3 regions of the Clostridium sp. CTA-17 genome follow, and region 1 is predicted to be linked to each of the others. Evidence: riboswitches for the same ligand, from Rfam matches in the RefSeq annotation. Region 1 holds a riboswitch; each other region holds the start of a gene.
The links. Region 1 has a riboswitch for cobalamin ahead of ACYUCG_RS13210 (energy-coupling factor ABC transporter permease). Riboswitches for the same ligand answer to the same signal wherever they lie in the genome.
Positions count from the first base shown of each region.

Region 1 (3,288 bases):
TAAGTAGCTTTGAAACTTTAAAAGAAGCATTAAACGAAGCTAAGAATATTTTAGATGATTCTAATTCATCTCAAAAGAAAATAGATAAGGCTTTAGAAAATCTAAATAAAGCAGAAGAAAGATTAGCTTTAAGGGCAACTGATTTTGAAGATTTCAATAAAGTTTTAACTCTAGGAAACTCTTTAGTTGAAGGAGAATATACAGCTGAGTCATGGGCTTTATTTAGTGAAGTTTTAGAAGCAGCTAATGAAGCTAACAAAAATAAAGCTGATTACACTCAAGATCAAATAAATCAAATAGTAATTGACTTAGATGCTTCAATAAAAGCTTTAGTAAAGGAAACACCAGAGGTTGATAAGACAAATTTAGGTGAATTAATAAATCAAGGTAAATCTTTACTAGAGGAAGCTGTAGAAGGGTTTAATGTTGGTGAATACCATAAAGGCGCTAAGGATGGATTAACAGTTGAAATTAATAAGGCTGAAGAAGTATTTAACAAGGAAGATGCTACTGAAGAAGAAATAAATTCATCTAAGGAATCTTTAGAGGGTGCAATAGCAAGATTTAACTCTTTATTAATAGAAGAAAGTACAGGAGACTTTAATGGCAATGGAAAGATTGATATAGGAGACTTAGCAATGGTATCTAAAAACATTGGAAGTACTACTAACACTTCTCTTGATTTAAATAAAGATGGCTCTATTGATGAATATGAGATAAGCTTTATAAATCATAGAATACTAAATTAAGATAATTCAATAAGGATAAATTAGATTTATAATTTTTTAGGAATCATAAGGATACTTAAAATCAAATTTAAAATACTAAGAATTTTAAAGATTAGTATTTTAAAATGATTATTTGTATCTAATATGATTCCTTTTAATTTAAAACATAACTTAATAAAAATTTTTTTGGAAATATTATTAGAATCAGATTAATTTAAGATAAGTTCTAAGATTAAATTTATATGCTAAATAGATAAGTTTCTTAATAATTAATATTTTATAATAATATATGAACAGGAATTATATGTTTAAAAATTACCGAAAGCCTTATATATAGCATATTTTCTAAAGAAATCTATAGAGTTTAATTGTAAATGCAATGCATATGCTATATAATGTTAAAGTATTGTAAAATTAAATATTTAGAAATAGGTTAAATAGTTACATTTGTAACTATATATTAAAAGGGAAGTTGGGTTTAAATCCCACGCGGTCCCGCCGCTGTAATAGAGGAGCTTTTTGTACTTTAAGCCACTGGAATATAATATTTTGGGAAGGCCACAAAAAGTGATGATACTTGAGCCAGAAGACCTGCCTATTTTTAAAACATCAGGATCCTACGGGAAATAGGAGGTGTTGTGCTTTGGTAAGTTATATTTTTTTAGAATTTTTATAACCTCTAGACGCAATGTCTAGGGGTTTTTTATTTCTAAGACTAAAGTTCTGATTTAACTAGAAATTAAAGTTATTCATATTTAGATTAAGTTTTATAAAGGGAAATATTTTTAGTACATATTGTTTTATTTGATGCGGAAATAGTTAAATCAAATTTTATCTTAAAATAAAAAGATGATAAATGGGAATACAAAATAAAAATATAATTTAAGGAGTAGAATTATTATGTCAAAAAAGAATCAAGTATTTATAGGATTTTTATTAATGTTCTTATTAATACCAAGAAGTGTTTCAGCTATGCATATCATGGAAGGATTTTTACAACCTAAATGGTGTATAGCATGGGGAGTTATAACTATACCATTTGTAGTATTAGGATTATTTTCTATTAAGAATAAGGTTGGGAATAATCCAAGACTAAAGATTTTGTTAGCTATGGCAGGAGCTTATGCTTTTGTTCTTTCAGCATTAAAGCTTCCATCAGTTACAGGTAGTTGCTCACATCCTACAGGGGTTGGTCTTGCGGCAATATTATTTGGACCTACAGCAGCATCAGTTTTAGGACTTATCGTACTTTTATTCCAAGCATTACTTTTAGCTCATGGTGGTCTTACTACTCTTGGAGCTAATACTTTTTCAATGGCTGTAGTTGGGCCTTTAGTATCATACGGACTTTATAAATTAGTAAAAAAACTTAATGGACCAACATGGTTAGGTGTATTTTTAGCAGCTGCTCTTGGAGATTTAGCAACTTACATGGTTACTTCAGTTCAATTAGGACTAGCCTTCCCAGCAGAGGTTGGAGGAGTTATGGCATCAGTTATGAAGTTCATGGGTATATTTGCAGTTACTCAAGTTCCTCTAGCTATAAGTGAGGGTATATTAACAGTCATAATCTTTAATACAATAGAAAATTATGCAAAAGAAGATTTAATGGAACTTAACATTTTTTCAAAGGGGGTAAAATAATGAAAAATAAAAGAGTGTTAACTAATGTGATATTACTATTATTAGTTGTATTTATTACAATAATACCTTTCTTTGTGGCTAAAAATGGAGAGTTTGGTGGATCTGATGATCAAGCAGAAGAAGCAATAACACAAATTGATGAAAACTATGAACCATGGTTCTCACCATTATTTGAACCAGCTAGTGGAGAAATAGAAAGTTTATTATTTGCTCTTCAAGCTGCAATCGGTGCAGGGGTAATTGGCTTTGGATTAGGATATCTAAAGGGCAAAAAGAAAGTGAACGACGAAGTAAATGATAAACATAGATAAATATGCTTATTCATCTAAGTTAAAAAATATTAATCCAGCAGAAAAGATGTTTTTTGCCTTAATTACTTTGTGCGTTTGTCTTTGGGCAAATAATTTTATTGTTTCTATGCTTATAATAAGTATTATGACTTTTTTAATAACAAAAGTAGGAAGAACAAAAATAAAGGTTTTTATAAAGTTAATGATGGTACCAATAGCTTTTTTAATAATTGGTATCCTAACAATTGTTGTTAGTTATTCATTAAAACAAGATACATTTTTAGTATCATTTAAGCTTTTTAATGGATGGATTGGAGTTTCTAAAAGTGGAATTATTCAAGGACTTAATATGTTCCTTAAGGTAATGGGATCTTTAAGTTGCTTATACTTTATATCCCTAACCACTCCAATGATAGATGTAATATCAGTTCTAGCTAAACTGAAGGTACCAAGTTTTTTAATAGAGTTAATAAGCTTAGTGTACAGATTTATATTTATAATTTTAGAAACTTCAGAAATGATGTTTATATCGCAAAATTCAAGACTTGGATATAGAGATATAAAAACATCATATAAATCCTTAGGTGCTCTTGCATCAACACTATTTATACGTTCGTTTAAGAGAG
Region 1 is NZ_BAAABF010000009.1:70,056-73,343, forward strand. It holds gene nagH (hyaluronoglucosaminidase) at 1-749, shown strand, start outside; cobalamin riboswitch at 1,142-1,341, shown strand; gene ACYUCG_RS13210 (energy-coupling factor ABC transporter permease) at 1,629-2,372, shown strand; gene ACYUCG_RS13215 (energy-coupling factor ABC transporter substrate-binding protein) at 2,372-2,683, shown strand; gene cbiQ (cobalt ECF transporter T component CbiQ) at 2,667-3,288, shown strand, end outside.

Region 2 (3,288 bases), on a different contig from region 1:
GGTGGTAATGTAGAAGAAATTAAGAGAGTTTATGGATTAGAAGAAAATGAAATTATTGATTTTTCAGCTAACATAAATCCTTTAGGAATCTCTGAAAAAGTAAAAGAGGCCATGATTAAAGGGATAAATTCTATAGAGAGATATCCAGATATAACTTACTATGAACTTAAAAAAGAAATTTCAGACTTTGAAAAAGTAGCTTTAGAAAATATAGTACTAGGAAATGGTGCAGCAGAGGTTATTTTTAATGTAGTAAGAGGAATAAAGCCTAAAAAGGCTCTTATAGTGGCACCAACATTTTCAGAATATGAGGATGCTTTAAATTCTGTAGAGTGTGAAGTTAACCATTATATATTAAAAGATAATTATTCAGTTGATACTGGATTTTTAGAAGAAATCAAAGAAGAATTAGATATTATATTTTTATGTAATCCTAATAATCCTACAGGTGCTTTAATAGAAAAAGATTTTTCATTAAAAGTATTAGAAAAAGCAAAAAAAATGAATGTCATAGTTGTTTTTGATGAATCCTTCTTAGACTTTGTTGAAGATAATGATAGATATTCTCTTATTAAAGAACTTAATAATTTCCAAAATTTAATTATAGTAAAATCTTTAACTAAATTATTTGCCTTTCCTGGAATAAGATTAGGATATGGATTAAGTTCTAATACTAATGTTATAGAAAAAATAAATTCAGTAGGAACTCCTTGGAGTGTAAATACAGTGGCAGACTATGCAGGAAGAGAAGCATTAAAAGATGTTGAGTATATTAAAAACAGCATAGCTTACATAAAAAAAGAAAATGAATTTTTATATAATGGGCTAGAAAAGTTTGAAGATATTACTATTTTTAAAGGTGCAGTAAATTTTATATTTTTTAAATTGAATAAAAATATAGATTTAAGAGAAGAATTAATTAGAAGAGGTATAATAATAAGAAGCTGTAGTAATTATATTGGCTTAGACCATAATTTCTATAGAGTGGCAGTTAGAACAAGGGAAGAAAACAAAAAGCTTTTAGAAGAGCTTTCAAAGGTTTTAAAGTAAGTTTTTTATTATTACTTTTATTATTAATAGCTTTTATGGTAAACTAAGATGTTTGACAATAGCAAAATATAATAATATAATCAAGTTGATTAACTAATAATTGGTGTGATTTTCACTTAATAGGGAATGAAGTTAAAGTCTTCAACTACCTCAGTAACCGTGAAGCAGACAAAATCTCAATATGTCACTGCATTTTTTGTGTGGGAAGACGAGATGGAGGAGGAAGCAAAGTCGGGATACCTGCCTTTTATTTAAGTACTATTATCTTCTGAGGGTAGGATAATAGGATGCGTAAGCTTTAAATATTCTTAACATACCTTCTTAAAATGGTATGTTTTTTTATTTTCTACGTATTAATCTAAGCCTCAAAGATTTTAATTGTTAAGTTTTATGAAAGATAAATTTGATTGATAATGATTTAAGCTTAATTTAAGAAAGTTCAGATTTACTTTTATAGATTGTAAGGGATGCTTAGCAATATTAAAAAATACATATTAAAATCATTAAATAAAATCAAATAGGAATCCTTCATATAACTTAAGAATTTATAAAGGTGAAAGTGGAGGAAGAATATGAGAAACTTAAAAAAATTAATTTCTTTAGTAATGATAACTATGATGGCATTACTTATGTTTACTGGATGTGGAAGTAAAACAGTAACAATGAAAGATATGGAAGGAACTGAATTTACAGTACCTAAAAAGATTGAAAGAATAGTATCAACAGCTCCATCTAATACAGAAATATTAATAGGTTTAGGTATAGGTGATAAAATAGTCGGTGTTGATAAATATTCAGCAGATGTAAAAGGATTAAATCCTGATATTCCTAAAATAGACTTTAGAAATCCAGATGCAGAGGCCATATTAGCTCTTAAGCCAGATATAATAATAGCTTCAGGTCATAATAGAGAAGGAAAAGAAGATCCATTTAAGGTTTTAAAAGATGCTAGAATACCTGTAGTTTATATTCCAACTAGTGAAAGTATGGATGGAATATATGAAGATATCAATTTCTTAGCTAAGTTAACTGGAACAGAAGCCGAAGGAAACAAAATGGTTGATTCAATGAAAAGCGAAGTAAATAAGATTAAAGCTATAGGTGAAACTATAAAAGATAAGAAGACTGTTTACTTTGAAATCGGGTCAGGGTCAAAGCTTTATAGTTTTGGAAATGATACTTTCTTAAATAGCTTACTAAATATAGTTGGCGCAGAAAATATATTTGCTAATGAAAAAGGTTGGATTTCTCCAAGTGAAGAAGCTGTCATAAAGGCAAATCCAGATGTGATTTTAACAAATGAAAGCTATATTGAAAATGCTACAGATTTAATTGCTAAACGTCCAGGATGGAATACAATAACTGCTGTTAAGGATAATCAAATATTCTTAGTAGACAATAATGCATCATCACGTGGAAGCCAATATGTGATAAATGCATTAAAACAAATGGCAAAGGATATTTATCCAGAACAATATGCAGGAATCTAAAAAGAAAAAACTACTAATATTACTATCAATTCCATTAGTATTATTAGTACTTTGTATTGGAACTTCCATTGGAAGTTCCAATATTAGTATATGGGATACTATTTCTATAGTTGGGAATAAAATTTTTGGTTTTTCCCTTAGAGCTAGTATAAAACCAGAGGACGTAGCAATTATTTGGGTAATTAGATTACCTAGAGTACTATTAGCTTTTGGAGTTGGAGCTTCCCTTGCAGTTAGTGGGGCTATAATTCAATCCATATTAAAAAATCCATTAGCATCACCATATACTTTAGGCGTTTCATCAGGAGCTTCCTTAGGTGTTGGAATGTACATAGTTCTTGGAATTTCAATACCTGTAATAGGAAATTTAGCTATGCCTATTATAGGATTTTTATGTGGTGTTTTAACGGTTTTTGCCGTTATTATCTTTTCCAATAAGGTTGATAGAGGACTTTCAAACAATACTGTAATTTTAGCAGGTATGGTATTATCACTTTTTACTAGTGCAATGTTAACTACTATAACAGCCTTATGTAGTGAAGATATAAAGGCAATTACTATGTGGCAAATGGGATCATTTGCTATGAAAAGTTGGTCATATGTTTTTGCTGGAATTCCATTTTTCATAATTGGAATTTTTATGGTTATAAGATATACAAGAGAAATGGATATCTTAAGTTTTGGAGAAGAAGGTGCAAAAGCAATAGGAGTTGAAACTAAAAAGGTTAAAAAGACACTACTTGTTTCA
Region 2 is NZ_BAAABF010000001.1:794,438-797,725, forward strand. It holds gene cobD (threonine-phosphate decarboxylase CobD) at 1-1,050, shown strand, start outside; cobalamin riboswitch at 1,135-1,312, shown strand; gene ACYUCG_RS03450 (ABC transporter substrate-binding protein) at 1,623-2,540, shown strand; gene ACYUCG_RS03455 (FecCD family ABC transporter permease) at 2,527-3,288, shown strand, end outside.
Region 2: it holds a riboswitch for cobalamin, as region 1 does, so the genes downstream of both, ACYUCG_RS03450 (ABC transporter substrate-binding protein) here and ACYUCG_RS13210 (energy-coupling factor ABC transporter permease) in region 1, are expected to answer to the same signal.

Region 3 (3,288 bases), on a different contig from region 1:
TTCTTTATATCTTCTAAAGAATTATTTTTGCAAATAAATAATAAAGCTGTAGCAGGTCCTGCTGATTTTCTTAAATAATCGCCTTCATAGGATAAGTTTATCCTTATTTTATTACTCTTTTCTAATTCACTTATTTCGTGAATAATCCCCTTTGATCCAATAGGTAATATATCTTTAACACTCTTATCATCTATTAAAATCTTAAAATCTTTAAAAGTAACAATTTCTCCAAGATTATTATTTATATCCTCTAAAACTTCTTGTCCAACTTTAGGTATTCCTAATAAACAAATGGAATCTCCCTTTTCAAAATTAACCTTTAATGTTTCTTCTTTTTCTCCTATTATGGTTAATCCTAAAAAAGTTTGAAGAGTTTTAAAGTTATCCTCTGTGCTTCCTGTTACACACTCTGATAAATTAGATTTTTCTTCAAAAAAGTTCTCAGCATTATACTCTTTTATGGCTCTATTAATGCCTTGTATTATTTTTTCTCCCCCATTATTCATAGACATACCCAAATTATTAACTATTACTAATGGTTTTGCTCTAAAAGCTAAAAGCTCAAAAAGACATACTCTAGCTGAGAAATATGATACAATCTCATTACTGGCTTTTACAAAATCTGCTTCATTTTCACCAATTCCACCACAACTATCGCAAGCTATTACTAGTTTATTTTTTTCATTTTCTAATACAGTTAAGTCTCTAAACTTATATATTTGCATTTTTTAGTCCCTTACTTACTATAAATGCTACAACTATATTAACTAAGCTTGCTAAAGTAAGTGGTAATCCTAAAAGTTTTAAAAAGTCTATTGGATTCATTCCTCCTAAAACAAAATACATAAATACTCCTGTTATTAAAGTAAATACTATTCCATTTAAAAGAGTACCAACAATTCCTGCTAAAACAACTTTTCCTCTATTAAATATTATTGATGTTATGTATACAACAACAAACATTTCTAATGCTACTAAAATATGTACTGGTAAACTTAAAGGAAATCCTGTTCTTAAAGCTACAAATAAATGAGCTAAAAGTCCTATTATCCCACCAACTACAGGTGATATTATTATTCCTCCAACAAAAGCTGGCATAGAATCTAATGCTATACTAGAGAATATAGGAAAGTTAGCTAATATAACACTTATTGCTATAAGTATAGCTGAAAAACATAAACTCTTAACATCTAATCTCTTTTTTTCCTTAGTAAAATTCATAATTATTTTACCCTCCTAATTAATATTATTTTCCTTCTCTCTAAATTATAAGGCACCTATTAACTAGCAAGTTATACTTTTAATATTAAATAAAATTTCATACCCAATAAAACATAAATTATAATTTCAATTTTTCATAATTATACTAAAATCTAATATCTTTGTATAACCTTAGAATAATTGATGCTTAATTAAATAGAGTTAAATAAAATGTTAATTTAGAAATTTTTATTTCTAATTAACCCTTAGAAAAGCTTATACATATTCTTTCTGTAAATATTCTTTCAAATAAAAAACTGGTAAGGATAACTCTCCCCACCAGTTAAAATAATTTACATACTTTTTAAACTTATATAATGCTTCCCTCCGAAACAATAAGAATAGCATACTAGGCAGGTCTCCTGGCTAATAAATCATCCTAAAACAATCCTTTCCATGACTATTTATCACAGTGGTCCTTTGTTCTCGTCCTTATCAACAGTAGCGGGGGCTGCAGTTTTTAACTTTCCCTATTAAGTCAATAAACACCTAATGCTCTTATTTTATTTTCACTTTATAATTACATAATTATATACATTTTGTCAACCTATGTATTATTATTTTTATTTAATATTAAAATTTTCAACCTCATCTAAAGTTTCTGGCACATTAAATTCTCCCTTTATAATAGCTTCTTTATATTGTTCTACTTTATCTAAAATTTCTTTAGAAACTAAATTACTAGTTGTTTTAGCCACCTCAATTCCATTATCCTTAAGCCCTATTTCCATCTTATTTTTTGGTCCAGCTTTAAAATCACTATTTATAACTTCCTTGGCTGTAGTATATACTGCTTCATCTAGATTCTTTATCATTGATGATAATATAACATCAGCATATTCTGGGAATCTTGCTGCCCAATCAATATCCACTCCAATAGCATACTTTCCTTTTTCCTTAGCAGCCTTAAAAACTCCTTCTCCTGCCTCTCCAGCTGATTCAAATATTATATCTGCTCCTTCATCATACATTTTTTTAGCTATATCACTTGCTTTCTTTTGATCATTAAAATTCCCAACATACTGAACTAAATTTCCTTCTTTTATATTTTTATATGCTTCCTCATTTGAAACCTTTAATCCAGCCATAAATCCTGATAAAAATGTTTCTATTAATTCTTCCTTTATTGCCCCTATAAAACCTACCTTATTTGTTTTAGTAGTATTACCAGCTATTATTCCCATTAAAAAAGCACCCTGTTCATCCTTGAAATCTATGGATTTTACATTTGGAAGATCTGATACAGTATCTACTATAGCAAAATTTTTATCTGGATAATCTTTAGCTACATTATTTAAACTCTCTAAAAATTTAAAGGCTGAAGCAAAAGTTAAGTCATTATTTTGAGCTGCTTCTCTAAGCCTCTTCTCATAATCCTCTGATGAATTAGTATCAAAAACTTCTATTCTAGCACCATATTCTTTTTTTATTCTCTCTAATCCATCTACAGCTAAATCAGTAAAATAATTTTCCTCATTAGAAAAGTCATCTTTTACTAAGGCAAAATTATAAACTTGTTTTTCTATAACATCTACTTTTTTTAAAGCTGATGAATTATTTGAACCACACCCAGCAATTATTGAAGTTATTCCTAAAAGCAAAGCCAAAGCTTTAAATGTTTTTTTTAATTTCATTTTTAGTCCTCCTATTTTTTTAGTCAAAATTATTATTTCTTTAAGTAAGAAAATTTATGTAAAAAAAAGAAACTCCCTTAGGAGTTTCTTTTAATATTCTTCTACATAAAATAATGCACAAACTTTAGGACCAGAATGGATTGCTACTGAACATCCTAGAGGAAGTTTTAAATATTCAATATTATTATTTTCTAAATATTCCTTTATAGGTAAGTAAATATCCTCATTTTCAAGTTCAACTAATATAATAGGCTCTCCTTCTTTTTTAGGGATTGAATCAAATTGCTCAATCATAGCCTTTACCATCTTTTTAGTTCCTCTTATTTTTCCTTGGACATTCATTTCACCCTCTAATACATTAAGCATAAGCTTTATGCCTAAAGCATTAACAAAT
Region 3 is NZ_BAAABF010000002.1:400,697-403,984, reverse strand. It holds gene ACYUCG_RS06210 (hypothetical protein) at 1-725, opposite strand, end outside; gene ACYUCG_RS06205 (ECF transporter S component) at 712-1,221, opposite strand; cobalamin riboswitch at 1,596-1,768, opposite strand; gene ACYUCG_RS06200 (BMP family lipoprotein) at 1,824-2,894, opposite strand; gene ACYUCG_RS06195 (DegV family protein) at 2,985-3,288, opposite strand, start outside.
Region 3: it holds a riboswitch for cobalamin, as region 1 does, so the genes downstream of both, ACYUCG_RS06205 (ECF transporter S component) here and ACYUCG_RS13210 (energy-coupling factor ABC transporter permease) in region 1, are expected to answer to the same signal.